DNA from 4 places in the Salmonella sp. A1325 genome. Region 4 is predicted to be linked to each of the others. Evidence: predicted binding sites of a transcription regulator. Region 4 holds the regulator's gene; each other region holds the start of a gene.
The links. The regulator LexA, encoded in region 4, represses DNA repair genes until DNA is damaged. The targets are predictions, from matches to a motif close to TNCTGTATGTACATACAGNA.
Positions count from the first base shown of each region.

Region 1 (7,761 bases), on a different contig from region 4:
CATAAACAGAATAACCTGCGAGAGATTAATCATGAAAACCATTAAATATGCTGTTGCAGCCATCGCGCTTTCCACCCTTTCTTTTGGCGCTTTTGCCGCAGAACCGGTTAGCGCGTCTCAGACGCAAAACTTGCATAAAATCGGCGTAGTGTCTGCCGATGGCGCCACCACGCTGGATGGCCTGGAAGCTAAACTGGCTGAAAAAGCCGCCGCTGCTGGCGCAAGCGCTTATAACATCACCTCCGCCGTAGGTAATGACAAAATGAGCGGCACTGCGGTGATTTATAAATAATTTACCTGCCCGCCAGATTTCAGGCTGTAACATCGCTGTTGTTTGAATTCTGACGGGTATTACCCTCGTCTGTTTGCCAACAGACCCACTGCTCCAACCCTCATTAACCCTGTTTGTTACCCTTATTTGCCCGTTCGTCACTGGACGGGCTTTTTTTATTCGCTAAAAGCCTGTTCGACTCGCGCAAGCCCGTCTTCTAACGTCGCTGCCTCTCCCGTCGCAACCAGACAACAGGCCATTTGCGTTTTTAATGATTGCGGCACCGGCTCGCGGCCGGCAAGGCAGCGCTCAATCCAGCGCGCGGTGATTTCAGGATCTTTAGTCGCAGGCAGTGAAAGCGGCTCGTCGTGCGTGTCGCTCTGACGCTCATGCAGTACCTGCACGCCACGGCTATCAATCAGGCTGATTTGCGGACAGCGTTGCGGGTTGGCATAGACTTCGCCTTCGGTACCATGCATCAGCAAAGCCCGCCCGCCGATGCGGCTAAAAAAGGTCGCCACACGCGGGACATATTCAGGGTGAGAAACGCTTGATAAACGCAGCGCGGCATCCTCAGCAAATGGCGTCGCCAGCTTGGCCAGTGAATGCGCGCTGTTGCGCACGCCCATCCGCCAGCGCATCGCCAGTTGTTTTTCCAGCGGCGGGCAGAGCGCGCTCACCGGGATAAACACCGGCTGGTGCCCGTCCAGTTTGGCCTGCGCTTGTCCGCCGTGTAGGGTGGGGACAATCCCCATCAGCTCAAATATTGTTTCCGTCAGTACGCGGGTCGGATCTTCACTGACGCCGTGTACTACAACTGGAAAGCCCAATTTATGCAGCAGGATAGCCAGCAACGGCGTTAAATTCGCCTGTTTACGCGCGCCGTTATAGCTGGGAATAACGACCGGCAACGGCCTATCTGCGGGCGGTGTCAGTTTGATGGTATGATTCTGCATGGCTTCATAAAAGCCCAGCATTTCGGCTTCGCCTTCGCCTTTAATACGCAGCGCCATCAATATACTGCCCATCTCCAGGTCGGGGACGTCGCCATTCAGCATTCGGGTATACAAACCGCGCGCGGTATCCAGATCCAGATCGCGGGCGTGATTTTTACCTCGCCCGATCTCTTTGATGATCTTGCGATAATCCATTGAAAGCTCCTTGAAGTGTGCTCACAGCATTAACGCCGTCGGCGGCGTGCAGGTTTTGCTTTTGGTTTTACTATAACGTCTGGCACGGCAGGCTGCTCTATCGGAAAAACAGGTAAGGCATTCAGTAAACGCTGTCCGTAGTTTTTGGTCAACAACCGCTTATCATAAATGACCACTTCTCCCCGACAGGCGTGGCTACGGATCAATCGCCCTACCTGCTGAATTAAATTAAAAGACGCGCTTGGTAAGCTTTGTACCTCAAACGGATAACGATTCAGGCTTTTTAGCCATTCGCCTTCGGTGATCACGACCGGGCTGTCGATCGGCGGGAAGGCAATTTTATGGATATGGACCTGCGTCAGCAGCTCGCCTTTAAGATCCAGCCCTTCGGCAAAAGACTGAAGCCCAACCAGCACGCTGCGTTCGCCGCTCTCCACCCGTTTACGGTGTAGCTCCACCAGCCGGTAACGCGGCTGGTCGCCCTGGACCAGGAGGAGTAAGCGCACATCAGCGACATGCTCCAGAAAACGCTGCATCGCCCGCCCGCTGGCGAACAGTACCAGCATACCATGATGTTTTTTGCTCTCCAGTTGCTCTCGAAAATAGGCTGCCATTTCGGCAATATGCTGCTCTTCGTTATCAATGGTGGGTTCGTAGCGCATTTGAGGAATCACCAGTTTCCCCTGTTCCACATGATTAAACGGCGAATCCAGCGCCACAAAGCGGTCGCCGGCTTTTTCTTTTAAGCCGCTCATTTCCTGCAGGCGCGAAAAGCTATTGAGCGAGCGCAGTGTCGCCGAGGTGACAATAATGTGCGGTACGCTGCGCCATAACAATCTTTCCAGCTGATCGCTGACGCGGATACCGACACAATGGAACCAGACGTGGAGTTGCCCTTCGCGTATTTCACGCGTCGCCCATTTGGACACCGGCGCGCCTGAAGACTGCGCCATCGAAGCCAGCCGCCATAATTTACTTTGCGCCTCGAACATTCCCAGCGCCCGGTTCATCTGTAAAATCACCCGATGCAAACGCACAATATCGTGCGACCCGGTTTTTTCGCTGAGATCGTTGAGAAAGGATTCCGCCAGCCCACGCAGCGTCTCGGTCAGCTTCGCCAGTCGCTGGCAGATTTCCATGACCTCATCAGGCAACTCGCCCATTGCAAAACGGTGCTCCGCCTCCTGCGCTGCGGGCATATACAGATTAAGAATGGCATTGAGCGAGGCGATCAGTTCGTATACCTCCTCGCAATGGGCGTTAAGTCGCTCAGGATTCGCTAACGGCGGCGTGGTCTTAGGGCGAAATTGCTCCATGCAGGTCGCCACCAGTTTGCTGAACAGATCCAGTTGCAAGCGATACCAGGAGGCGGTAATTTCCGCGCTCATCTCCAGCGCATCGCGAGCGACATCGGGCAGATGATGACCTTCATCCAGTACCAACAGCAGATGCTTTGGTTCCGGCAGTACGGCTTCACTTTCCATCGCCGCCATTACCAGCGCGTGATTCGCCACCACGACTTCCGCTTCCTGTATTTCACGTCGGGCGACAAAGAATGGACATTCGCGGTAATAGTGACAGTTGCGGTTCAGACAACTGGCTTTATCGGTACTTAATCGCCGCCACAGATCGTCGTCAATAGCAATGTCGGTATGATCCCGCAGACCATCCCATTTGTAACCGTCAAGATCCCCTTTCAGCCTGGCGCAGCGCTTTTGCTCTTCCTGGTTGTTAGGCGTCAGTTCGTCATCAAGAAAGGCGAGCAGATCCTGCTGCGTAGGCTCGCTACTGGCGAGCGCCGCCAGGTTTCGCGGACACACGTAACGCCCGCGGCCAAAGGCAGCGGTAAAGCGCAGATCGGGGATGATTTTTCGTAGCAGCGGCAAATCTTTGCTAAAGATCTGATCCTGTAACGCCACGTTAGCGGTACTGACCACCAGTGTTTTTTGCTCTTCCCGGGCAATGGCGATACCGGGAATAAGATAGGAGAGGGTTTTCCCGACGCCGGTCGGCGCTTCAATAGCCAGATGTCTCCCTTCTTCCCCGGCCAGCGTTCTGGCGACGTCAGCAATCATCTGCCGCTGCGGCGCACGGGGAATAAAGTCGGGAATCTGGTCCTGAAGCGCCTTATACCAGGCGGCGATTTGCGCTTTCAGCGCAGCGGTCAATGCCATGAGAAAACCTGAAGTACTGTATAAACAGCCACTATTGTGTCATATTTCAGGGGCGGGAAGTACCTTTTTTACCGGTTCTGGAAGGCGGCTCGCAACGCGATGTGTATTTTGCCGGATGGCGGTGCAAGCACCTTATCCGGCCTACGTATTTGCATAGTCCGTAGGCCCGGTAAGCGTCGCGCTACCGGGCATGTTGCCGGATAAAATTTACTGAGCAGGCGTGATTCTGCGCGGGCGACGCGGCGGACGTGCTTTGTCGCCAGCGGGTTTCCCCTCGCCTGTGCGCGGTTTTGGTTTCGCCTTCGCCGCCCCGCTATCCTGACGTCGCGGCTGCTGACTGCGCCCCGCTCCCCCCTGATTTTGTCCGCGTCCACGACCGCCGCCGCCGCGCTGCTGACGGCCATTCTGAATCGGCTCCGCTTTAATCGACGGGTCCGGCTCATAGCCCGGCGTCGTAATGCGTGGGATCTCTTTTTTCAGCAATTTTTCGATATCACGCAACAGTTTATGCTCGTCAACACAGACCAGCGACAGCGCCTCGCCAGTTGCCGCCGCGCGACCGGTACGGCCAATACGGTGTACATAATCTTCCGGCACGTTCGGCAGTTCATAGTTGACCACGTGCGGCAGCTCTTCAATATCCAGACCACGCGCCGCAATATCCGTCGCTACCAGCACGCGAATATCGCCGGATTTAAAATCGGCCAGCGCGCGGGTACGTGCGCCCTGCGATTTATTACCGTGGATCGCCGCGCTGCGAATACCGTCTTTATTAAGCTGTTCCGCCAGATGGTTCGCGCCATGCTTGGTGCGGGTGAAGACCAACACCTGCTGCCAGTTGCCCTGGCCAATCATCTGCGACAACAGTTCACGTTTGCGTTTTTTATCGACAAAGTGCACGTGCTGCGTCACCTGCTCTGAGGCCGTGTTGCGTCGCGCCACTTCGATTTCCAGCGGGTTGCGCAACAGCTTTTCGGCGAGCGCTTTGATGTCGTCGGAGAACGTGGCGGAGAACAGCAGATTCTGACGCTTCGCCGGCAGTTTCGCCAGCACGCGACGAATGTCGTGAATGAAGCCCATATCCAGCATACGGTCGGCTTCATCCAGTACCAGAATCTCAATCTGATCCAGCTTCACGGCATTTTGATGTTCCAGGTCGAGCAGACGTCCCGGCGTCGCCACCAGCACATCCACGCCGCCGCGCAGTTTCATCATCTGCGGATTAATGCTTACGCCGCCAAATACCACCAGCGAGCGAATATTGAGATATTTACTGTAATCTTTGACGTTTTCGCCAATTTGCGCCGCCAGCTCGCGGGTTGGCGTGAGGATCAACGCGCGCACCGGGCGACGACCTTTAGCGTGCGGCTGATGGGTAATCAGGTGCTGCAATAATGGCAGGGTAAAACCCGCCGTTTTACCGGTTCCGGTCTGGGCGCTGGCCATCAGATCGCGGCCTTCCAGCACGGCAGGAATTGCCTGTTGCTGAATAGGGGTAGGTTCACGGTAACCCTGCTCGGCAATGGCGCGCAGGATATCAGGGTTTAATCCCAGGGAATCAAAAGACATAACTACTCCGGACCGCCCCGACCGTTGCCGGTGTAGTTTTCAGGGAGATGCTCAAATTTGGAATGACAAAAACCACAATGTCATGAAGGGGCGGAGTGTAGCAGTTTTTGTGATGCGGCGCATAAATTATCCCGGAAGGTGGCAAAGACAAATTAATCGACCACACTGGACAAGTGCCATTATGAGTCATAGTCTTAATCAATCGATTGATTAAGTATTAGGGCGTGTGATGAATATTCCCACCACGACCACCAAGGGCGAGCAGGCGAAAAGTCAGCTCATTGCCGCCGCGCTGGCGCAGTTTGGCGAGTATGGCCTCCATGCCACCACGCGCGATATCGCCGCGCTGGCGGGGCAAAATATTGCCGCCATTACTTACTATTTCGGCTCAAAAGAGGATTTATACCTCGCCTGCGCCCAGTGGATTGCCGATTTTCTTGGCGAAAAATTTCGCCCCCATGCTGAAAAGGCGGAACGTCTGTTTCGCCAGCCTGTCCCTGACCGGGACGCCATACGCGAGCTCATTCTGCTCGCCTGCAAGAACATGATTATGCTGCTGACGCAGGAAGACACCGTTAACCTGAGCAAATTTATTTCACGCGAGCAGCTCTCTCCCACGTCGGCCTACCAATTGGTTCATGAACAAGTTATCGATCCGTTGCACACCCATCTGACAAGATTGGTTGCCGCTTATACCGGCTGCGACGCCAATGATACGCGCATGATTTTGCATACCCATGCCTTACTGGGCGAAGTGCTGGCGTTCCGTCTCGGCAAAGAAACTATTCTGTTACGTACCGGCTGGCCGCAGTTTGATGAAGAAAAAGCGGAGCTGATTTACCAGACGGTAACCTGCCACATCGATCTTATTCTGCACGGTTTAACGCAAAGGAGTCTGGACTGATGAAAAAACCTGTCGTTATCGGACTGGCAATCGCAGCGATCGTCGCTGTGATTGCCGGTGGAACCTGGTGGTATCAAAGTCGGCAGGACGATGGGCTGACGCTATACGGTAATGTCGATATCCGTACCGTCAATATCAGCTTTCGCGTCGGCGGCAGGCTGGCGTCGCTGAATGTTGATGAAGGCGATGCCATCAAAGCCGGACAGGTGCTCGGCGAACTGGATCACGCGCCATACGAAAACGCGCTAATGCAGGCGAAAGCTGGCGTGTCGGTCGCGCAGGCGCAATATGATTTGATGCTGGCAGGCTATCGCGATGAAGAGATAGCCCAGGCCGCCGCCGCCGTCAGACAGGCGCAAGCCGCCTATGACTACGCGCAAAACTTTTATAACCGCCAGCAAGGATTGTGGAAAAGCCGCACCATTTCCGCTAACGATCTGGAAAACGCCCGCTCATCGCGCGATCAGGCGCAGGCGACGCTGAAGTCCGCGCAGGATAAACTGAGCCAGTACCGTACCGGTAATCGTGAACAGGATATCGCCCAGGCGAAAGCCAGCCTGGAACAGGCAAAGGCCCAACTGGCGCAGGCGCAGCTTGATTTGCAGGACACCACGCTTATCGCGCCTGCCAACGGAACCTTGCTCACCCGCGCGGTCGAGCCTGGCAGTATGCTGAACGCCGGCAGCACGGTATTAACGCTCTCGCTGACCCGCCCCGTCTGGGTGCGCGCCTATGTCGATGAACGCAACCTCAGTCAGACACAACCGGGGCGCGACATTCTGTTGTATACCGACGGTCGTCCTGACAAACCTTACCACGGCAAGATTGGTTTCGTTTCGCCCACCGCGGAATTTACGCCGAAAACCGTCGAAACGCCGGATCTGCGTACCGATCTTGTCTATCGCCTGCGCATTATCGTCACCGATGCGGACGATGCGTTACGCCAGGGGATGCCAGTCACGGTGAAATTTAATGACGAGGCACGGCATGAGTGAGGCCGTTATTACGCTGCACGGTCTGACGAAGCGCTTTGCGGGAATGGATAAACCCGCCGTCGCGCCGCTCGACTGTACCATTCATTCCGGTTATGTCACCGGGCTGGTAGGGCCGGACGGCGCAGGAAAAACCACGCTGATGCGTATGCTGGCGGGCCTGCTCAAAGCCGATGGCGGCAGCGCGTCCGTATTGGGCTTCGACCCGATACAAAACGACAGCGAGCTGCACGCGGTTCTGGGCTATATGCCGCAGAAATTTGGTCTGTATGAAGATCTTACCGTCATGGAGAACCTTAATCTCTATGCCGATTTACGCAGCGTTACCGGCGAGATACGGGAAAAGACCTTTGCCCGTTTGTTGGAATTTACCGCCCTCGGCCCTTTCACTGGCCGTCTGGCGGGGAAATTGTCCGGCGGGATGAAGCAAAAACTGGGGCTGGCCTGTACGCTGGTCGGCGAACCGAAAGTGCTGCTGTTGGATGAACCGGGCGTTGGCGTTGACCCGATTTCACGGCGCGAGTTGTGGCAAATGGTTCACGAACTGGCGGGCGACGGGATGCTGATTTTATGGAGCACCTCCTATCTGGATGAAGCCGAACAGTGTCGCGATGTGCTGCTGATGAATGAAGGCGAGCTGCTCTATCAGGGCGAACCTAAAGCGCTGACGCAAACGATGGCCGGGCGTAGCTTTCTGATG
Region 1 covers NZ_JAMLWO010000007.1:53,295-61,055, reverse strand. The annotation lists gene ybiJ (DUF1471 family protein YbiJ) at 32-292, shown strand; gene ybiB (DNA-binding protein YbiB) at 448-1,422, opposite strand; gene dinG (ATP-dependent DNA helicase DinG) at 1,452-3,596, opposite strand; gene rhlE (ATP-dependent RNA helicase RhlE) at 3,804-5,165, opposite strand; gene cecR (transcriptional regulator CecR) at 5,395-6,069, shown strand; gene hlyD (secretion protein HlyD) at 6,069-7,064, shown strand; gene NAZ64_RS14695 (ATP-binding cassette domain-containing protein) at 7,057-7,761, shown strand, end outside.
Region 1: a site for LexA is predicted at 3,611-3,630, ahead of dinG (ATP-dependent DNA helicase DinG). Genes of this name have one in related genera too.

Region 2 (7,761 bases), on a different contig from region 4:
AGGACAGGGCGGTAATGGCCTGATTCTGTCTCTTTAGAAAAAAGAAACCTCCGCAGTGCGGAGGTTTCGCCTTTATTGGCTTTGCAAGCATGATACCGATAGCGCGGAATATCAATTCAACACTTAGAACGCGGAAGTATCCTGGAACAAACCGACTTTCAAATCGTGTGCGGTATAGATTAGACGACCATCCACCAGAACCTCACCGTCCGCCAGGCCCATGATCAGGCGACGGTTTACGATACGTTTGAAATGAATGCGATAGGTGACTTTCCTGGCTGTCGGCAGAACCTGACCGGTAAATTTCACTTCGCCCACGCCCAGAGCGCGGCCTTTGCCTTCGCCGCCCAACCAGCCCAGGTAGAATCCTACCAATTGCCACATAGCATCCAGACCCAGGCAACCGGGCATCACCGGATCGCCGATAAAGTGGCATCCGAAGAACCATAGATCAGGATTGATATCCAGCTCGGCTTCGACATAGCCTTTGTCGAAATTGCCGCCCGTTTCGGTCATCTTAACGACGCGGTCCATCATCAGCATGTTCGGCGCAGGGAGTTGCGGCCCTTTAGCGCCAAACAGTTCACCACGACCAGAGGCAAGAAGGTCTTCTTTTGTATAGGATTCGCGTTTATCTACCATGTTTTATGTAAACCTTATTTTATTGAAGCACGCAGGATAGCTAACACGTGTACGCTGAACAAGTCCGATCAGTTCGGAATAAAAGCGTTCAGCCAACGTAATGGCCACGGGAAACGATGACGGCCTTCCTGTTGCGTCGCCTGCGCGATACGCTCCTGGATAGTCTGCATCAACGTCGTTTGACCTTCGCCATCCCACACCAGATTTAACAGTAGCGGTAAGGCGTCGGTCACGTCGTCTACCGCCCAGATAGTGAACTTCTCTTCTTTAACCGCTTGCAGCAGTTCAGATTTAAGACTGAGATGGCGGACATTGGCGGCAGGGATAATCACGCCCTGTTTACCGTTTAATTCCCGCTGCTCGCAGATGGCGAAGAAACCTTCAATTTTTTCGTTTAGCCCACCCACCGGTTGAGCGCGACCAAACTGATCGACCGAGCCGGTAATCGCAATGTTTTGATTCACTGGCACATTGGCCAGCGCGCTGATGAGCGCACATAATTCCGCCATAGAGGCGCTATCGCCATCCACTTCGCTGTAGGACTGCTCAAAGGTTAACGAGGCAGAGAAGGGAATTTGTTGCTCCAGCTGCAACTCCGACATCAGGAAGGCCTGCATAATCATCATTCCCTTAGCGTGGATATTTCCGCCAAGTTCGGCCTTGCGCTCAATATCGTTAAATTCGCCATCGCCGATATGCACAACACAGCTAATTCGCGACGGTTCGCCAAAGGCGCGTGGATGTCCGGGAAACTCAATGACGGAAAGCGCATTGATTTGTCCAACACGTTCGCCTTCGGTTTCAATCAGGATCTGCTCTTGCAGAATCTCATCCTGCATCCGCTCCGCCAGAAAGCCTTCTCGCCATTCGCGTCGGGCAAGCATCAGGCTGAGCGCTTCTGCGCCGCAGGTATCGCCTTCGCATAAAGGCGACGCCTCCTTAAACTGGCGGGCTATCCACAGTGGGCAAAGAGGCAGCGTATCCTGTTCGCCGGTATAGCGCACAGCCTCGCGTATCAGGACGGGCCAGGCGTCCGGTGCCGGAGGGGGCAAATTATCGCGTAAAGCGATACGCGTCACCCATTGACACCACAGGGTCATAGCTTCTGCGTCCGCTATCTGTAAATTGTCTTCAAATTCACTGTAGATAGCCTGTTCCGCGAGCTCCGGTTCCATTTCCTGAAAATCAGCCAGTGATTCACGTTCGCCAACCAGAATCACCTTCAGTTTGAGCGGCATTGATGGCACGGAGACCGGTAATGGACGCGACTCGTCAAACGCCACCCAGTCAAAACGCTCGCGGCTAACGATGGCTTTCAGACGCATCCATAGCAACGGCTGCGCCAGAAGGGTTCGTAAAGAAATAATCAGCACGCCGCCGTTCGCCTGATGAACCAGTCCCGGCTGCAGGGTAATGTCGCCGTTATACTGCCGCAGGCAACCAAAGAGCTGTTCGGCTTCGACCCAGTCCGCGCTGACGACTTGTGTGACGGTGGCAAAGTTGTCTTGCGCATTCTGCGCGGCGCGGTAATGAACAGTATGCCCGGAAACGTCATAATGTCCGCCGGTTAATTGTCCGGCATCGGTTTGCAGAGCGCGGACGGCATCTGAAAGTAAAGTGAGATACTCTTGCTCTTCAGGCGCTTTAGTCAGCATAAAAGAGGATGAGCTCCACGGCTGAATAAGTTGCTCAAGCGCAAATTGCAGCCGTGGCTGAGTATCACTGAGTAAGGTGTCGTTTTCATCAGTCGCGTGTGGCTGTGCAAATATCTCCTGATAGCTTTCGCTATCCGGAACCAGATCACGCCATGCAAGTTTCGTAATGGTCAAAGTTGAGGTTTTTTAGTCTGTTGTAAAAGGGGGGATTATAGCCTAACCCGTCACGCTGCACACGCGGAAAGCGAATGCAAAGTAATATGAAGACGTGTAACCATTCACAGGTTCGAGATTCTTTTCTTCAGATGGCTAAAAAACTGATATTCTGATAACAGTTACACGGTAACATTGGGATCACAATGAAATATCAACAACTTGAAAATCTTGAAAGCGGTTGGAAATGGAAATATCTGGTGAAAAAGCACCGCGAAGGGGAGTTGATCACCCGCTACGTGGAAGCCAGTGCTGCCCAGGAAGCCGTCAATTTGTTGTTGGCCCTCGAAAATGAACCGGTGCGGGTAAATGTCTGGATAGACAGGCATATGAATCCTGCCTTGCTTAATCGGATGAAACAAACCATTCGGGCAAGACGCAAACGACACTTCAATGCGGAACATCAGCATACGCGCAAAAAATCTATCGATTTAGAGTTTATGGTCTGGCAGCGTCTGGCGGGCCTTGCGCAGCGACGCGGTAAAACATTATCCGAAACGATTGTGCAACTGATAGAAGACGCGGAGCATAAAGAGAAATATGCCACGCAAATGACCACGTTAAAGCAGGATTTACAGGCGTTATTAGGCAAGAAGTAACGCTGAAAGGCGTTGTCACCCAGACCAGAGCAAAAAACCCCGCGACGCGGGGTTTTTTATCAGACGGAAACTTAAGCCTGCGGCTGAGTTACCACGTCTTTAACGCCTTTAACTTCGATCTCTACGCGACGATCCGGAGCCAGGCAATCGATCAGGGCAGCGCGAGGTTTCACGTTGTCACAGGTGTTGCCGGTAACCGGGTTAGATTCGCCCATACCACGTGCGGAGATTTTGTCAGACGGAATACCTTTGGAGATCAGGTAATCAACAACAGACTGAGCACGTTTCTCGGACAGACCCTGGTTGTAAGCGTCAGAACCGATACGGTCAGTGAAGCCCAGAACGACGACGGAACCGTCTTTCGGATCCAGGTTGCTCAGCTGGCTGTACAGCTGATCCAGAGCCTGCTGGCCTTCTGGTTTCAGAGTTGCTTTGTTGAAGTTGAACAGTACGTCAGACTTCAGAGTGAAGTGCTTGGTCTGTACTTCCGGAGCCGGTGCCGGTGCCGGAGCTACTACCGGAGCAGCTTCTTGCTGGCCGAAACGGTAGGAAACACCTACGCTCAGCAGGCCGTTGTCCGGACGGGTGCCGATGGTGTTGGCATCACCGATGTTGTTAGTCCACTGGTATTCCAGACGGGTTGCGATTTCAGGGGTGATGGCATACTCGATACCGCCCGCGAATACCGGGGAAACGCCGGTGTCGTGGTCTTTAGTAGACGCGCCGCCAGGGACGTTAGACTTGGTGTCTGCACGCCATACCATACCACCCAGACGGGTATAAACGTCCAGATCGTCAGTGATTGGATAACCCAGTTTAGCGGTCAACTGAACGCCCTGAGCTTTATAAGCGCCATTGATGTTGTCGCCTTTGTACGGCATACGGCCTAACCAGTCGTAGCCCATTTCAAAGCCAACGTACGGGTTAACCTGGTAACCACCAAAAGCACCTGCGCCCAGTTGGTTTTCATGAGTCGGGCCATCATTGTTAATGAAGCCGGTGTCATGGTACTGAGACCAGCCCAGTTTAGCACCAGCGTACCAGGTGTTATCTTTCGGAGCGGCCTGCGCTACGGTAGCGAAACCAGCCAGTGCCACTGCAATCGCGATAGCTGTCTTTTTCATTTTTTGCGCCTCGTTATCATCCAAAATACGCCATGAATATCTCCAACGAGATAACACGGTTAAATCCTTCACCGGGGGATCTGCTCAATAGTTACTCTACCGATATCTACGGCTTATGCTGAGCACCCCTGGCGATGTAAAGTCTACAACGTAGTTGGAAACTTACAAGTGTGAACTCCGTCAGACATGTGAAAAAAACATGCTGGATATACACATCATTTAACAGTTTCAGATGATAAATCGTACAGCAAAAATTGCGGAAACCGCTTCTGGCAAGCTTTCTCGCAAAAAAAACGTTACCACTCAAAGGAGATGCGTTCGCGTAAAAAAAAGTCCAGGATAAATCCTAATTTTACTTAATGATACAAATTAGAGTGAATTTTTAGCCCGGAATGTTGTCTCCTGGGTAAAGCGTGCGCACGTACAGGGCGCATGATAAACCCTACCGCATTACCTACCTTCGCTGCTTCAACCAGGCTGGCATGTTCTTCTTCTGTCAGTTCTTCAGTCAACCAACCAATTACCACGCTGTAATTTCCTGTACGCAAAGCGCGGATCATCGACTCCAGCGTATGACGAGGCGCAAGCTGGCTAATTTGCATCACTTTCGTTAATGGCAAACCTGAAGACTGTACCCATTCACGGCTGAGCTTTTGCTGCGGCGTGAGCCAGAGCTGCCAGCGTGATTGTTGGCCTAACTGACGGAGTAAAGGCAAAAGCAGGAGTTGCGCCATCATGGGCTGGTCTTCGTGGTAGACAACTTCACTGACCAGTCCTGCCGCGGCATTTTCCGTAGCGGTGCGCGCAGCGTTGTGGGTAGTGGTAGGAAATGACGAAGAACGATTTGCATAACCTGAAGTGTACATAATCAATCCAGCCCTGTGAGTTACTGTATATTCATACAGTACCCCTGTGGCGATGAAAGATCAACTCTATTTTCGGAAACTGTCTCGCAATTTTTATTCTTAGTGGCGTCAAAAATAAAAATCATCTTGCTCGCGGAGTATAAGTTGCCTATTTTCGTCATTAACGGATCCGTTACTGCAAATCATTCTTTTACTTTATGATTTAAAAGGAATTTTATGAGAGCACTCTCTTATGACAGGATCTATAAATCGCAAGAATATTTGGCCTCTTTGGGGACGATCCAGTATCGATCTTTATTCGGTAGCTATAGTCTGACCGTGGAGGATACCGTCTTTGCGATGGTGGCTAATGGCGAGCTTTATCTCCGCGCCTGTGAAGAAAGCGTACCCTACTGTGTGAAGCATCCTCCCGCCTGGCTCATGTTTATGAAGTGTGGACGTCCCGTTATGCTCAACTATTACCGGGTGGATGAAAGCCTGTGGCGCGATCAGCAGCAGCTGGTACGTTTATCGAAGTATTCGCTTGACGCGGCAATGAAGGAAAAACACAGCCGTATTTTACAACACAGGCTCAAAGATCTCCCCAATATGACCTTCCATCTGGAAACATTGCTCAATGAGTCAGGGATAAAGGACGAAAATATGTTACGCATACTGGGCGCGAAAATGTGCTGGCTAAGGTTGCGACAAAGCAATCCCTTGCTGACGGTGAAAGTTTTGTATGCCCTGGAAGGCGCAATTGTCGGCGTACATGAAGCGGCGCTCCCGGCGAGTCGTCGCCAGGAGCTTGCCGACTGGGCTCATTCGCTTACGGCTGGGTAATTAATGTAGAAGTCGGCGGTGAAATTTGCCGTTGCAAGCGTCCAATCTCGGGCAGTAAGGCAATGAGCAAACCAATTTGTTGAACAACCAGAGGTTCTTTGCTGTCCGGACGTGTTTCCAGCGACTGAACTCGCTGCTTTAAACCCTCCAGCGCCTGGTGTACGCGCTGTTCGTCTTCAGGTTGATGATGAAGCGCATCATCAACGTAGCAGACCGCGTCATCCAGAAGCCCCAACACGTCCGGATTACTGAGCTTTTCGCGGTGCGCGCCGAGGGCGGAGATATAGCTGGTAAAAGTGTGATTGAGGCAAAGCAGCCTGAACGCCGCCTCCCGGGTTTCGGCCGTGACGTCGGGTTCGCTCGACATATTAGAAACCACGGATGCCAGTTCTGCATCGCGGTTGTGCGCGTCGCGTCTGGCAATGCGATAGGCCAGGCGGTTATCCCGTCCCTGGTGATATTGCTCAAGGATCGCATCAAGGTAGCGGCAATTAGCATCGGTGGCGCGCTGGAGTACCCGGGGAAGGTTGCGAAAGCGCCAGTCCGGCCAAATAAAGCTGACCGCAGCCCAGGCGATAGCGCAGCCAATTAACGTGTCGACGACGCGCGGTAACGCTACCTCAAAGCCTTCGCCCAGGAGGTTAAAGCAGAGTAATACCAGCAGGGTGATGAACATCGTCGCATGGGCATACTGCACATTACGGAATGCGAAGAAAAGCACGCCGGTAATCACCAGCAGAACTAACTGTCCTTCAAGCGAAGGGACAAACCATAAAATCGGCAGGCCGATCGCAACGCCTACCAACGTACCGATAATCCGGAGCGCAAGGCGATGGCGGGTCGCGTTATAGTTAGGCTGGCAAACAAACAGGCTGGTGAGCAATATCCAGTATCCGTGGCGCATCCCGGTAATTTGGATGAGAGCATAACCGATGCACAATACCAGCGACATGCGTACCGCATGGCGAAAGAGAGCGGACTCCGGGGTAAAATTACGGCTCAGACGTAGCCAGATGTCGCTAAACCCGTGCAGGCTATCATCAGCCAACTGGTTTTCTGACTCATTGCGCGGCATTGCCTGGGCCTGCTCCGACTCGATCGTCGCCAGTTGCGCATCAATGGCGCGTAGGTTGGTTAATAAGAACCCAAGCGTATTTAACAGCTCTAAAGAAGCGCCGCTGGCGCGCATACGTTCAAGCGCGGCGTCAATGTGGGTAAAGGCGCGTTCAAAACGCGGATCATGCTGGTACGGCGTACGCAGTAAGATACAGCGCGCCAGCTGCGTACAGGCCTGCGCCTGCATCGACATCAGACGCTGAAAGCGGAACATGACGTCGCTATGGCGAAAATAATCGCGCAGCGTCTGGTATTGAATATGCGAAGAACTGGCGCGTTCATGAATATCCTGCGCCACAAAATAGTAATGGAGGGTGCGGCGCGTACCGCGTTGACCGCGATCGCCGCGCAGGCGAGTCAACAACGACACTTTCGTTTGGTTCAGCGTCGCCATTAACTGCCCGTTCGCTAACGCTAAATCATAGAGCGGCGCCTGGCTTTCATCTTCAATATCAGGATCAAACAGACGTGATTTCAGTTCCAGATAGTGCGCTAACTGTTCGTAACTGCGTGCCAGATTATCCTGCAACGGACGGATCGGAAATAGCAGATGCCCGGTTAGCGTCAGTAGGTTATACCATACTGCGCCTGCCAGCAGGAGTAGAGGTTGCTGATACCAGTGATCGTATAAAGAGGTACCCAGCATCGTATAGATGGCAATGAGTAACGCGCCGAACGCGATGGTGGCATAGCGTTGCCCTAATCCTCCCAACAGAATAAATCC
Region 2 covers NZ_JAMLWO010000014.1:14,511-22,271, forward strand. The annotation lists gene rmf (ribosome modulation factor) at 1-23, shown strand, start outside; gene fabA (bifunctional 3-hydroxydecanoyl-ACP dehydratase/trans-2-decenoyl-ACP isomerase) at 124-642, opposite strand; gene NAZ64_RS20460 (AAA family ATPase) at 711-2,471, opposite strand; gene matP (macrodomain Ter protein MatP) at 2,657-3,109, shown strand; gene ompA (porin OmpA) at 3,181-4,233, opposite strand; gene sulA (SOS-induced cell division inhibitor SulA) at 4,590-5,099, opposite strand; gene NAZ64_RS20480 (TfoX/Sxy family DNA transformation protein) at 5,316-5,921, shown strand; gene yccS (YccS family putative transporter) at 5,908-7,761, opposite strand, start outside.
Region 2: a site for LexA is predicted at 5,121-5,140, ahead of sulA (SOS-induced cell division inhibitor SulA). Genes of this name have one in related genera too.

Region 3 (7,761 bases), on a different contig from region 4:
CTCACATAAGATTAAAATGACGATCATAAGGATAGCTATACCGATAATACGGGGCGTTTTTTTTCATAGCCGAGGAGAGAGGGAAAATTAGCGTTGGGTTCAGCCTCAACGCTAATTTTCTTCAGTTGTGATTAAACTAGCTACCCCATTGATGTTTTGAGTTTTTCGACAATCCCGTTAGTCAAAGCCTGTCACTGTTTTTCATTCCTGACTGACTTAGCCCTTACTATTGCACTGAAATTCTCAAAAGCGAGCCATGGTAACGATGACTCGCTGCCGATCGACACATTGTCAGGACGCCGCGATAAACAACTCGCGTAACTGGTGCAACTGGTCGCGAATTTGCGCGGCTTCTTCAAACTCCAGATTTTGCGCGTGCTGCATCATTTGCCCTTCCAGTTCATGAATTTTCTGCTGCAACGCTTTCGGCGTCATATCCAGTTCGACAATTCCGGCTTTTGCCGTAGAACGGCCCTTGCCTTTCCCCTTCGCTTTGGTTTTCGCAATGTTCTGCCCCAGCGCCAGGATGTCGACCACTTTTTTGTTCAGCCCCTGCGGAGTGATACCGTGCTCTTCGTTGTACTTCTGCTGCTTCTCGCGACGTCGCTCGGTTTCGCCAATCGCCTTCGCCATCGACGGCGTGATTTTATCGCCATACAGAATCGCTTTACCGTTAACGTTACGCGCCGCGCGTCCTATGGTCTGAATCAGGGAGCGCTCGGAGCGCAGGAAGCCCTCTTTATCGGCGTCCAGAATCGCCACCAGCGAGACTTCCGGCATATCCAGCCCTTCGCGCAGCAGGTTAATCCCCACCAGAACGTCAAACTCGCCCAGACGCAAATCGCGGATGATTTCCATGCGCTCCACGGTATCAATATCTGAGTGCAGGTAACGCACGCGCTCGCCGTGCTCTTCCAGATATTCGGTCAAATCTTCCGCCATCCGTTTGGTGAGCGTAGTGACAAGGACACGCTCATTAATGGCCGCACGCTGACGAATTTCGGACAGCAGATCGTCCACCTGGGTCGCCACCGGACGCACTTCAATAATCGGGTCCAGCAGCCCGGTCGGTCGCACGACCTGATCCACCACCTCATCACCAGATTTTTCCAGCTCATAGTTGCCGGGCGTGGCGGAAACATAGATAGTTTGCGGCGCTAAGGCTTCAAACTCCTCAAACTTCAGCGGACGGTTATCCAGCGCCGAAGGCAGACGGAAGCCATACTCGACCAGCGTCTCTTTGCGCGCCCGGTCGCCGCGGTACATGCCGCCTATCTGCGGGATGGTGACATGAGACTCATCCACCACCAGCAGTCCGTCGGCGGGCAGATAATCGAACAAGGTTGGCGGCGGTTCGCCCGGCCCGCGGCCCGACAGAAAGCGGGAATAGTTTTCAATGCCTGAGCAGTAGCCCAGCTCGTTCATCATCTCTAAATCGAACTGCGTGCGCTGGCTTAATCGCTGCTCTTCAAGCAGCTTATTATTTGCCAGCAAGACTTTACGCCTGTCCGCCAGCTCATCTTTTATCTCTTCCATCGCCTGCAGAATACGCTCGCGCGGCGTCACGTAGTGCGTTTTGGGATAGATAGTATAACGTGGCACCGTTGACTCTACCTGCCCGGTTAACGGGTCGAATAGCGACAGGCGTTCCACTTCTTCATCAAACAGCTCAACGCGTAGCGCGATGTCGTCAGATTCAGCCGGGAAGATGTCGATCACTTCGCCGCGCACGCGAAAGGTACCACGCTGAAAAGCTTGATCGTTACGGGTGTATTGCAATTCCGCCAGCCGACGCAAAATCGCGCGCTGGTCAATCAGCATTCCCACCGTCAGATGCAGCATCATTTTCAGGTAGAGATCCGGATCGCCCAGACCGTAAATCGCGGACACGGAAGCCACCACCACGACATCGCGTCGCTCAAGCAACGCTTTCGTTGCCGACAACCGCATTTGCTCAATATGTTCGTTTACCGAAGCGTCTTTTTCGATAAACGTATCCGAACTTGGCACATACGCTTCCGGCTGATAGTAGTCATAGTAGGAGACGAAATACTCCACCGCGTTTTCCGGGAAAAACTCTTTCATTTCGCCGTAGAGCTGTGCCGCCAGGGTTTTATTGGGCGCAAGCACCATCGTTGGCCGCTGCAAGTCCGCAATGACGTTGGCAATGGTGAATGTCTTCCCGGAGCCGGTCACGCCCAATAACGTCTGATGCGCCAGCCCGTCCTCCAGCCCCTCTTCCAGACGACGTATAGCGTCCGGCTGATCGCCAGAAGGTTTAAAAGCGGAATTCAGTTTGAACGGTTTACTCATGAGCGGCTACCTGAAGGAGTGAGCGGGCAGGGGTGTAATTTTACTCTCGACGGTGAATATTGCCAATAAAAAATACTGGATGAAAAAACAGTAACACTTCAGTATATAATGGCTATCGGCAGATATCCCACGCTATTTAGAGGTAAAACATAGACAGTCGCGGGGTAAAATTCCAGCAGTGTGCTGGTTATCCCCAGACCAGAGTCTTTTTTAACATTTGTCAAGTCGGATGATGAAAGTTTTATGTCAACGTATCCCCCTTCCTTTACAACCATTGATTTTATATAACTTGCTGTCTAAAAAGGGATATTTTCTCAAGCCGTCTTTCGCGCCAATTTAGTCGCAGGCCGCGTCGCCTCTCGCTTACGTTGTGTTTTCTAACTCTAATACACAAGGTTATCCACAGGAATAGTGGATAACTGCTTCCAGCCCGTATCCCCTGCCGCCTGGCAAAATCAGCCCTTGACGTTTTCGCCGGGCGATAAAAAAAAATTATCGCTATTTTTGGCAGATTATTGGCTAACGAGAAGGGAAAAATTGAGGCGTAGACGCTCACATTTTGCACATTTTTAGCATGGCGACGTCAGGAGGGTCTGGCGAAAGAACAGCAGGATCGTCAGATCCTGCAAGAAGGCGATTTTTAAGCACGGTCAGGCGCGTTCCAGGGGGCTGAGGTCCAGATACTGTCCTGTCGCCGCCTGCGATGGAGAAATGCCCAGCCACGGGATTTCCCCTAACAGCGGGGCCGGTATGACGCGGCGAAGCGTCGCGAGATATTCACCATGACGCGCGCCCGGCGGCTGTATGTCGTTGGCTATCCATCCGACAAGTGGTAATCCGGCCTGTTCTACCGCCAGCGCCGTCAGCATGGCGTGATTAATACAGCCCAGCTTGACGCCAACAACCAGAATCACCGGCAGCTGCTCCGTCTGTACCCAGTCGGCAAACGTCAGCGTGGCAGAGAGCGGCGTAAACCAGCCGCCCGCCCCTTCTGTCAACACCCAGTCTGCCTGCGACTCCAGCGTTCGCAATCCGCGTGATAATACCGCCGCGTCTATCGCCCGGCCTTCGTCGGCGCTAACGATGTGGGGAGAGGTAGGCTCGGCAAAAGTATAAGGATTGATAGCGGAATAAGGTTGCGGCAGGCTGCTGTTACGCTGCAAGGCCAACGCATCGCTATTGCGTAGCCCGTCGGTTGTCATTTCGCTGCCGGAAGCGACGGGCTTATAGCCTACGGTTTGATAACCTAACTGCGTTGCGGCCTGCAATAAGGCGCAACTGGCGACCGTTTTACCGACTTCAGTATCAGTACCGGTGACAAAATAGCGTTTAGTCACGTTCAATCACTCCCATAAAAAGATGGTACGTCAGCGGATATTTCCCCTGCCGCTGCGGCCATGCCAACTGAATCTGTCTAAGCCGGGCGCGGGTTAATACATCCGACTCCCGCCCTTCATGAAGATGGGTGGCGCCAATGCCTTTAAGCGAGCGCATCGCACTCAGGGCATCCTCAAACCACAATGTCATCGCCTGAGTATGACGAGACGCCCGCCAGCCGCGCAGCGCGTGGTCAATGGCCTCTTCCGGCAAAAAGCTATTCGCGTGAGCGCGATTATCGACGGCCTGCCATGCCTGACGCAGCTCCGGCAACGCCCCCTGGCACAAGGTGGTAAACGCCACCACGCCGCCGGGCCGTACAACCCGATACAACTCGCTCAACGCATCACGTAAATCGCCGCACCACTGGACCGCCAGGTTGCTCCAGGCCAGGTCAAAAACTTCGGCGTCATGGGGAATCGCTTCGATATCCGCCAGCAAATAGTGATGCGCCGCCTGACGATCGCGCGCCTGTTGCAGCATCGGCAGCGAAAGATCCAGGGCGGTCACTTCGCTCCCCCGCTCTCGCCAGTAACGACTCATACGTCCAGGGCCGCAGCCTGCGTCCAACACACTGGCAAACTGGCGGCCTGCCAACAGCGTCAGCAGCGCATCCGCGCTGTGTTGCTGCAAAGAGGCGTGCTGTTCATATTGCGATGCGGCCCGGCCAAACGCCGCCGCAATAGCCTGCTTATTCACCTGCGCCATGCAGCACCTCCAGCAGACGGTCTATATCGCACGCTTCATGCGCCTGCGTTAACGTTAAGCGCAGGCGCGCCGTGCCGACAGGCACCGTCGGCGGACGAATCGCCGTCGCCCAGCATCCTTGTTGACGCAGCGCCTCCGCCAGGCGCAATGCACGGCTGTTATCGCCCACGATTAACGGCTGGATGGCGCTATGGGCATTCAGTAGCGTAAATCGGGACGCGTTAACGCCGGCCCGAAAGCGCTGAACCAGAGCGGCGAGTTTTTCGCGCCGTTCACGACCTTCATCGCTACGGATCACCGCCAACGAGGCGCTTAACGCCTGCGCCTGGGCGGGCGGCATACTGGTGCTGTAAACCAGATGACGGGCGAATTGCAGCAAATAATCCGCGACGCTTTCCGAGCAGAGCACCGCTGCGCCGCTGACGCCAAACCCCTTACCGAAAGTCACCACCAGCAACTCAGGCTTCACCCCCCGTTGCCAGCAGGTGCCCCGCCCCTCATCGCCAGTCACGCCGATGCCGTGCGCATCATCAACCAACAGCCAGGCATGATGCCTGCGGGCAATGTGCTGGATTTCCGCCAGCGGCGCGCTGTCGCCGTCCATGCTGAATACACCTTCTGTCACCACCAGTTGCTGGCCCACGCAGGGCGATTGCAGTAAACGCGACAGATGCTGCGTATCGTTATGGATAAAGCGGCGAAGCTGCGCCGGACTCAGATTGGCGGCCTCCAGCAGGGAAGCATGACTCAACCTGTCGGCCACAATCCCGTCATTTTTTTTCATTAAGGCGGTAATGACCGCCTGATTCGCCGCAAAGCCAGAGATAAACAGTAGCGCGCGCGAATATCCTAACCATTGCGCCAGTTCCTCCTCTAACGCCTGGTGCGCCACGGAATAACCGCTGATATGACCCGACCCGCCGCTGCCGACGCCAAAACGCGTCGCTGCCTGTTGCCAGGCGCGAATAATCTGCGGGTGTTGACTTAAGCCGAGGTAATCATTGCTGGAGAAGTTAAGATACTGTCGCCCGTTCGCTACCAGCCAGCGTCCGGCGCCCTGCGACACCACATAGCGGCGGCGCAATGTATCCGTCGCCCGACGCGCCGTCAGCGCATCGTCGACGCGTTGTTGCCAACTCATAAGGCTGCCGCGTTGTAATAATCATCGGTGTCAGGCGTCATCAGCGTCTGCTCCAGACGTTGCTGCTGCTCGTTATCGCCCGCCAGCACCCTGGTCTGCTGCGGATTCAGCCCCAGCTTACGGAATAACTGCAGATCCTTGTCCTCTGCCGGATTTGGCGTAGTTAACAATTTGCAGCCATAGAAAATCGAGTTCGCCCCGGCCATAAAGCACATCGCCTGGGTCTGCTCGTTCATCTGTTCACGTCCTGCGGAAAGACGCACGTATGAGGTCGGCATCATGATGCGCGCTACGGCGATAGTACGAATAAAATCAAACGCATCCACGTCATCGTTATCCGCAAGCGGCGTGCCTTTCACCTTCACCAGCATGTTAATTGGCACGCTTTCCGGCGGCGTCGGCAGGTTCGCCAACTGCAACAACAGTCCGGCGCGATCGGTAACCGTTTCGCCCAGACCCACAATGCCGCCGGAGCACACTTTAATCCCTGCTTCACGGACTTTTTCCAGCGTGTCGAGGCGCTCCTGATAGGTACGGGTAGTGATGATATTGCCGTAAAACTCCGGCGAGGTATCGAGGTTGTGGTTGTAGTAATCCAGCCCGGCGTTAGCCAGACGCTGCGCCTGGCTCTCGTTCAACATGCCGAGCGTCATACAGGTTTCCAGCCCCATCGCTTTGACGCCCTGTACAATCTTCTCCAGATAAGGCATATCGCGTTCATGCGGATTCTTCCAGGCCGCCCCCATACAGAAGCGGGTCGAACCGGCGTTTTTCGCTTTACGGGCGGAGTCCAGTACCTGCTCCACTTCCATTAAACGCTCGGCTTCCAGCCCGGTTTTATAGCGCGAGCTCTGCGGGCAGTATTTACAATCCTCCGGGCAGGCGCCGGTTTTGATCGACAGCAGCGTACTAACCTGTACCTGCTGCGGATCGAAATGCTGGCGATGAATTTGCTGCGCTTCAAACAGCAATTCCAGCAGTGGTTTTTCAAATAATTCGGTTACTTGCGACAGTGTCCAGCGTGGGTGGCGAGCCATCGGGCTTCTCCAAAATATGTTGTTTGTTTTTGATATGGTGTAGACTCGTAAACCTAAATCTTTTTAATTTGGTTTACAAGTCGATTATGACAACGGACGATCTGGCCTTCGATAAACGCCATATTTGGCATCCTTACACTTCCATGACCTCGCCGCTGCCGGTATATCCCGTTGAGCGGGCCGAAGGCTGCGAGTTGGTTCTCGCCTCGGGCGAACGCCTGATTGAGGGGATGTCCTCGTGGTGGGCGGCCATTCATGGTTATAACCACCCGCAATTGAACGCGGCGATGAAAGCGCAAATTGACGCCATGTCGCATGTCATGTTCGGCGGCATAACCCATCAACCTGCGGTGAATCTGTGCCGTAAGCTGGTCGCGATAACGCCTGAGCCGCTGGAGTGTGTCTTTCTGGCCGACTCTGGTTCGGTGTCGGTAGAAGTGGCCATGAAGATGGCGCTGCAATACTGGCAGGCGCGCGGCGAATCGCGTCAGCGTTTTCTGACGTTTCGCCACGGTTATCATGGCGACACGTTCGGCGCGATGTCGGTGTGCGATCCGGATAACTCCATGCACAGCTTGTGGAAAGGCTATCTGCCGGAGAATCTGTTCGCGCCGGCGCCGCAAAGCCGGATGGATGGCGAATGGGATGAAAGCGACATCGCGCCATTTGCCCGCCTGATGGCCGCGCATCGCCATGAAATAGCCGCCGTGATTCTGGAACCTATCGTTCAGGGCGCGGGCGGGATGCGCATATATCATCCACAATGGCTCAGGCGTATTCGTAACATGTGCGATCGCGAAGGCATTCTGCTGATTGCCGATGAAATAGCCACCGGATTTGGCCGTACCGGCAAACTGTTCGCCTGCGAGCACGCCGGGATCGCGCCGGATATTCTGTGTCTCGGCAAAGCCTTAACCGGCGGCACCATGACCCTCTCGGCAACGCTCACGACACGCCAGGTTGCAGAGACTATTAGCAACGGCGAGGCGGGGTGTTTTATGCATGGCCCGACGTTTATGGGGAATCCGCTGGCCTGCGCCGTCGCCTGCGCCAGCCTGACGCTGCTGGAAAGCGGCGAATGGCGTCAGCAGGTGGCGTCTATCGAGTCTCAGTTACGCGCTGAGTTAGCTCCCGCGCAAAGTTCTCCCTGGGTGGCGGATGTGCGGGTGTTGGGTGCGATTGGGG
Region 3 covers NZ_JAMLWO010000007.1:30,089-37,849, reverse strand. The annotation lists gene uvrB (excinuclease ABC subunit UvrB) at 292-2,313, opposite strand; gene bioD (dethiobiotin synthase) at 2,964-3,650, opposite strand; gene bioC (malonyl-ACP O-methyltransferase BioC) at 3,643-4,398, opposite strand; gene bioF (8-amino-7-oxononanoate synthase) at 4,382-5,539, opposite strand; gene bioB (biotin synthase BioB) at 5,536-6,576, opposite strand; gene bioA (adenosylmethionine--8-amino-7-oxononanoate transaminase) at 6,663-7,761, shown strand, end outside.
Region 3: a site for LexA is predicted at 2,387-2,406, ahead of uvrB (excinuclease ABC subunit UvrB). Genes of this name have one in related genera too.

Region 4 (7,761 bases):
CAATATAGGGATACATCGCGCGAACCACCGTAACCGGGTCGGCATCGGTGGTATCGGCGCCAAAGATCTCCCGATCCACCGCGGCCAGTATACCCGGATTCTGATAAGCTTCGCGGCCAACCATGACGCCATCCATATGGCGCAGGTGCTCCTTCGCCTCTTCCAGCGATTTGATGCCGCCGTTAATGGACATGGTCAGGTGCGGAAAATCCCGCTTTAGCTGATAGACGCGCGGGTAATCCAGCGGCGGGATCTCACGATTTTCTTTCGGGCTTAAGCCAGAAAGCCAGGCTTTGCGCGCATGGATAATAAACATCTCGCATTCGCCCTGACCGGAAACCGTATTAATGAAATCACACAGAAACGCATAACTGTCCTGATCGTCAATACCAATGCGGGTTTTTACCGTCACCGGAATCGAGACGACATCACGCATGGCTTTAACACAATCGGCGACCAGTTGCGCATTGCCCATCAAACAGGCGCCAAACATACCATTTTGCACGCGATCGGAAGGGCACCCCACGTTGAGGTTAATTTCATCGTAGCCACGCGCTTCCGCCAGCTTTGCACAATGCGCAAGCTGAGCTGGATCGCTTCCACCAAGCTGTAGAGCGACCGGATGCTCTTCTTCGCTATAAGCCAGATAGTCACCCTTACCGTGAATAATCGCGCCCGTGGTCACCATTTCGGTGTAGAGCAGCGTCTGGCGAGACAGCAAACGCAGGAAATAGCGGCAATGTCTGTCCGTCCAGTCGAGCATAGGCGCGATGGAGAAGCGATAAGCAGGAAAAGCGGAGGACTGGGTTTCAGGCTGCATGGCGAATAAATAAGCATCCGGTTAAAAAAGGGGCGTTACTATAGCATAACGCTAAACCGGAGGCGTAGCGCCTCCGGTGAAAGCACCTCAGAATGTCATTGTAAGCTGCGCGCCTGCCCCCCAGGTTTCATCTTCGCCGTACAGTCCCATTAAGTCGAGATGCACACGGTTAAAGGGCGCAAAGCCAAGACCGCCGGTAACCACATTGCTATCGTTATTTTTCACATCCGCACGATACCCTGCGCGCACCGCCAGCCATGACAACGGTCGAACTTCAGCGCCGACACCCACGTACTGTGAATTGTCTTCGCTCTTAAAGCCTTTCGTTTCCGTCAGATCGCCATCGGCGCTTACGGTCAGCAAATCGTTATGCCATGCGACGCCCGCGGTAACCAGGGGGCGGATTTGGTATGTATCTTTGTAGTTGGTGGTTTCTCCCGTCATACCATTAGTGATGTAAATATCTTTCGTATCGATATCGCGAGATACCAGATTTTGCCCGCTCAGCCCCAGCGTCCAGTTTTCACCGATATCGGCAGCAAGCCCCGCATCAATGTTAAAACCCGTATTGTCATTGCGATAACGGCTGCTATTCCAGTCGCTACTGTCGTAGTTATAAATTGAGGTGGTGTAGTTATAGAGCCAGGTTTTTTGCAGTTTTGGTGTAACGCCAATGGAAACAGGCACCTCGCCCACCACAAACTGCTTCGCCAGCGCAATACCGTAGTCAGACACAATCGCTACCCGCCCCGACGCGGTAGAGTTTAAATGCTTTGTAATTTCGTCAGACCCCAGCAAAGCAGCGCGTCCTGCTTCACGAAGCGCGACACGTTCATCATGCTGGATATCGCGCAGATACTGAATATCGTTCTGATCAATGGACGAACTCACGCGCCCATGCGCATAACCTTTGGCGATAAACGCCACGGAAAGCGTTTGCCCTGGAATACTTACCGCCAACCCGGCGCCGGCATTGGCGCGGGCGGTTTTTCCGTTGAGATATTCCAGCTCATCGGCCAGGTCGCGCGCGGCGCCCTGAAATTGATTCAGCACGCCTCGCGGATTGAGCAGAATTTGCCCCAGCGTAAGGTTATCGACGACCTCATCGTAGTAATCCACTTTATCGCTGATATCGTCAATTTCATCCTGGAGATTGTCTTTATCCGTAATCTGGACGCCGACCGCAGGAAGGACAACAGTGATATTGTCTTCCGGTTTGGCTTTTGCCAGTAACGCCGGATTTAACAGTACTCCGCTGCCATAATTCGCGGACGCGACGCCCGTCCCGCCCATTGCGTCATTACGCGCTTCCGTCCAGGTATTGGCGGCGCTCACCTGCTTTGCCATAAAAAGCGAGACCGCGATAGCAATCAGTGAAAGTTTGACGTTTTTGTTCACAGTTAGCCCATCTTATTATCAGGTGAAGTAATCCCTCCGCCACGCCTTGCCGGACAGAGGCGAACTATTGCTGTGAAATAGTGATGTTAAATCCTGTTGTAATAATATCGACCCTCATTATGTATAGATGAGAATACTGGCGCGGAAAAGCTTAGCAGGCGATATATTGTCGCGGGGTAATTTCAGAGTTTTAAGCAGCTCGTGGTAAAGTAACGGATTAGACTTTCATGCCATTCGAGGTGCTACATGGAAAAGACCACAACGCAAGAGTTACTGGCGCAAGCTGAAAAACTCTGCGCGCAGCGCAACGTGCGCCTGACGCCTCAGCGCCTCGAAGTGCTGCGCCTGATGAGTCTGCAACAGGGTGCCATCAGCGCATACGATTTGCTCGATTTGCTGCGCGAAACGGAACCACAGGCCAAACCGCCCACCATTTACCGCGCGCTGGATTTTTTGCTCGAACAGGGTTTTGTCCATAAAGTGGAATCCACCAATAGTTATGTGGTTTGCCACCTGTTCGACCAGCCGACGCACAGCTCGGCCATGTTTATCTGCGATCGTTGTGGCGTGGTGAAGGAAGAGTGTGCCGAGGGCGTGGAAGACATCATGCATACGCTGGCGGCTAAAATGGGATTTGCGCTACGACATAACGTTATTGAGGCGCACGGTCTGTGCCCTGCGTGCGTAGAAGTAGAAGCGTGTCGCCATCCGGGCGACTGTGGTCACGATCACTCGGTGCTGGTGAAGAAAAAACCGCGTTAGCCTGAACGGAAAAACGGGCGGCAGTAGAGAGGGGCACGCCCGCATTCATAAGCAAACAGTGGGAAGCACATCCATGTACTCCTGGTAGGGGAAAACGTATTACCAGCGATAGTTGTTACGGGTTTCCCAGTCAACAACCTCTTTTTCCGCCTGATCTTTCTGGTAACCGTAACGCTCCTGGATTTTACCTACCAGTTGGTCGCGTTTACCTTCGATAACGGTCATATCGTCATCGGTCAGTTTGCCCCATTGTTCTTTCATTTTACCTTTAAACTGTTTCCAGTTACCGCCGGCTTCGTCTTTATTCATCATCTTGTCCTCATCATTCGGTTAGGAATAGCAGGTGTTATTCGCCCAAATGCTCTGCAATTTCTGCTGGACGTGATAATAATTGTAGGCAGGAATTCGGCCTTCGGTTTTATATTCAGAATTTTTAACCGTCACGATCTGGCAAACCATGTACCCTCGCGCCAGTGACGACGCCAGATAAGGCTCAACGACAGACCGCGAAGCGCCAGGAACACGGTTAATGCCAGCCATAAACCATGATTTCCTAATACCGGCAGGGCGAAGAGCGTCAGCGCAAATCCTCCCGCGGCGACTGCCATGCTATTGCGCATTTCGGCGGCGCGCGTCGCGCCAATAAACATACCGTCGAGCAGATAGCACCATACGCCCACCAGCGGTAATACCACCTGCCAGATAAGATACCGATCCGCCAGTAGCTGTATTTGCGGCAATGAGGTCAGTAACGCGACAAAATGTTCGCCTGCCAGGGCATAGACTGTGGAAAACAACAAGGCCACAATTCCCGACTGACGACACGCCGCTCGCCAGACGTCCAGTAGCTTGCTACCGTCACGCGCGCCGTAAGCCTGACCGGAGTGCGCCTCCACCGCATAAGCAAAACCGTCCAGCGCATAGGCCGTAAAGGTGAGTAAGGTCATCAGGACTGCATTTACCGCGATAATATCGCTGCCCAGCCGCGCGCCTGACACCGTGATTGCGCCAAAACAAAGCTGAAGGAGCAATGAGCGCAGCATGATATCGCGATTGAGCGCTAAAAGGCGGCGCACGTTGCCGCGCCAGGCCTGTTTTAGCATATCCAGCGACACACCGCGGAGATGGAGAACTTTACGTACCATCATGAGGCCGATCAGTAACGTGGCATATTCTGCGATGACCGTCGCCAGGGCGGCGCCCTGCACGTTCATATGAAGTCCCATCACCAGCCACAGGTCGAGCGCGATGTTGAGGATATTGCCCACGACCAACAAGATAACCGGCGCCCGCGCATACTGAACGCCTAACAGCCACCCGAGCAGCACCAGATTCGCCAGTGACGCGGGAGCGCTTAGCCAACGAATTTCAAGGAAGCGTCTCGCCTGCACCAGGACAGCGTCGTTCCCGCCGACAATATGTAAAGCCAGCTCGATAAGCGGCGTGCGAAATAGCACAATCATCACGCCAGTGCCCAGCGCCAGCAATAACGGTTGAATGAGCGCCCGGGCTAACGCCTGCGGATTTTTGGCGCCAAATGCCTGCGCCGTTAGTCCGGTGGTGCTCATACGTAGAAATAGCAGCAGCATGAAAAGAAAGCTGGTGGCAGTCGCGCCCACCGCCACGCCGCCCAGGAAAACCGGGCTGTCCAGATGACCAATCACCGCCGTATCGACCAGCCCCAGTAAGGGGACGGTGATGTTAGAAAAAATCATCGGCAGCGCGAGACGCCAGAGAGCTTTATCAGAGGAGGTAAAAAGCGGCATGGAGAAAAGCCTGACAAGGAGTTAAACGAAACGAGCGCATTGCCGGATGGCGACGTAACGCCTTATCCGGCCTACAAATTAATCATCTCAGGAACTGCATTCCCGTAGGCCTGATAAGCGCAGCGCCATCAGGCTGCACGATTGCCGGATGACGGCTTACAAGGAGATTAAAAAGAGATTACAACCATTCCCCGTTGCGAATGACGCCTACCGCCAGCCCTTCAATCGTAAAGCTTTGTTCGCGCAGATCCACCACTATCGGTGTAAACTCGCTGTTTTCCGGCAGCAGCTCCACTTTATTGCCCTGCTTTTTCAGGCGTTTTACTGTCACTTCATCATCAATGCGAGCGACAACCACCTGGCCATTACGGACGTCCTGCGTTTTATGTACCGCCAGCAAATCCCCATCCATAATACCGATGTCTTTCATCGACATACCGCTCACGCGCAGCAGGAAATCGGCGCTGGGTTTGAACAGCGAAGGATCGACCTGGTAATGGCCTTCAATATGCTGCTGCGCCAGAAGCGGTTCACCCGCCGCGACACGCCCGACAAGCGGTAATCCGTCCTCTTCTTCCTGTAACAGACGGATACCTCGCGATGCGCCGGAAACGATTTCAAGCACCCCTTTGCGCGCCAGCGCTTTAAGATGTTCTTCCGCCGCGTTTGGGGAACGGAACCCCAAACGCTGCGCGATTTCCGCACGCGTCGGTGGCATACCTGTCTGGCTGATGTGATCCCGGATGAGATCAAACACCTCTTGTTGCCTGGCCGTTAACGCTTTCATTCCGCCCCCTGGGTGTATATACAGTCATGCTGTGAGTATATACAGTTAAAGGTGATTTTGGAACCACAAACGGCGCAAAAAACAAGAGATTTATAAAATTTGGAACCTTTATCGAAAATGTGACCATAACAGGATGCCCCAGGTCATCAGGGCAACGAAAATAGACAGTAGCACCGCAGCCGATCCCATATCTTTCGCACGGCCGGAAAGCTCATGGTATTCAGAACCGATGCGGTCCACGACCGCTTCAATAGCGCTGTTGAGGATTTCAACAATCATGATAAGTAAAACGGAACCTATCAATAACACACGGGTAATCGCATCCACATCCAGCCAGCAGGCGATGATGACGCCCAGCAATACCGCGATACTTTCCTGGCGAAACGCCGCTTCGTGAGTCCATGCGGCGCGAAATCCTTTCCAGGAATATCCTGCCGCTTTGATAATTCTGGTGAATCCAGTGGTATTATTGGCCATCAAAAGAACCTTTTTACATTATTAACGTCAATGACATTATACGGTTGCCCTGCACGATTCGGACTGCCGTAACGCAGCGCGAAGTATGACGGGATACAACAGAAATTCGCTAAACTTTCTGATATCCTTGCACCGCATTTGCATTATTAACCAGAGGCTTTACATCGTTTATGTCCGGCTGGCCACGAATTTACTACAAATTACTGAATTTACCATTAAGCATACTGGTAAAAAGCAAGTCTATTCCGGCGGAACCCGCCCAGGAATTGGGGCTCGATACTTCTCGCCCCATTATGTATGTCTTGCCATACAACTCAAAAGCGGACTTACTGACGCTGCGGGCGCAATGTCTGGCGCACGATCTCCCGGATCCGCTGGAGCCGCTGGAGATCGACGGCGCGCTGCTGCCACGCTATGTATTTATTCACGGCGGACCGCGTGTCTTTACCTATTACACGCCAAAAGAAGAGTCGGTGAAACTTTTTCACGATTATCTCGATCTGCATCGGAGTAATCCGGCTTTGGACGTGCAGATGGTGCCCGTTTCCGTGATGTTTGGCCGCGCGCCGGGTCGTGAAAAGGGAGAAGAGAACCCGCCTTTACGCATGCTGAACGGCGTACAGAAATTCTTTGCCATCTCCTGGCTAGGCCGCGATAGCTTTGTCCGATTCTCGCCGTCCGTCTCATTGCGTCGCATGGCTGATGAACACGGCACCGATAAAATCATCGCACAGAAGCTGGCTCGCGTGGCGCGTATGCACTTTGCTCGCCAGCGCCTGGCGGCGGTTGGCCCACGCCTGCCCGCCCGTCAGGATCTGTTTAACAAACTGCTGGCCTCGAAAGCGATCGCCCGCGCGGTAGAAGACGAAGCGCGCAGTAAGAAAATCTCTCATGAAAAAGCGCAGCAAAACGCCATTGCGCTGATGGAAGAGATCGCGGCGAACTTCTCTTACGAGATGATTCGTTTGACCGACAGGATTTTGGGGTTTACCTGGAACCGACTTTACCAGGGGATTAACGTGCATAACGCCGAGCGCGTACGCCAACTGGCGCACGACGGCCATGAAATCGTCTATGTACCCTGTCACCGCAGCCATATGGACTACTTGCTCCTTTCTTATGTGCTGTACCATCAGGGACTGGTTCCGCCGCACATTGCCGCCGGTATTAACCTTAATTTCTGGCCCGCTGGCCCGATTTTCCGTCGTCTGGGCGCGTTCTTTATTCGTCGTACCTTTAAGGGGAATAAACTCTATTCCACCGTCTTTCGCGAATATCTGGGCGAGCTGTTCAGCCGCGGCTACTCGGTTGAGTATTTTGTCGAAGGAGGACGTTCGCGTACCGGACGTTTGTTAGACCCGAAAACCGGCACCCTGTCGATGACTATCCAGGCGATGCTGCGCGGCGGTACCCGTCCAATTACGTTAGTGCCTATTTACATCGGCTATGAGCACGTCATGGAAGTGGGCACCTATGCGAAAGAGCTGCGCGGCGCGACAAAAGAGAAAGAGAGTCTGCCGCAGATGCTGAAAGGCTTGAGCAAGCTGCGCAATCTGGGTCAGGGCTACGTTAACTTTGGCGAACCGATGCCGCTCATGACGTACCTGAACCAGCATGTGCCGGAGTGGCGCGAATCTATCGACCCTATAGAGGCCATACGCCCAGCCTGGCTGACGCCGACGGTAAATAGTATCGCCGCCGATCTGATGGTGCGTATTAACAACGCTGGCGCGGCAAACGCGATGAACCTG
Region 4 covers NZ_JAMLWO010000010.1:145,207-152,967, forward strand. The annotation lists gene dusA (tRNA dihydrouridine(20/20a) synthase DusA) at 1-820, opposite strand, end outside; gene NAZ64_RS18160 (conjugal transfer protein TraF) at 908-2,218, opposite strand; gene zur (zinc uptake transcriptional repressor Zur) at 2,465-2,980, shown strand; gene NAZ64_RS18170 (CsbD family protein) at 3,080-3,289, opposite strand; gene NAZ64_RS18175 (hypothetical protein) at 3,311-3,424, opposite strand; gene dinF (MATE family efflux transporter DinF) at 3,421-4,746, opposite strand; gene lexA (transcriptional repressor LexA) at 4,925-5,533, opposite strand; gene NAZ64_RS18190 (diacylglycerol kinase) at 5,642-6,010, opposite strand; gene plsB (glycerol-3-phosphate 1-O-acyltransferase PlsB) at 6,181-7,761, shown strand, end outside.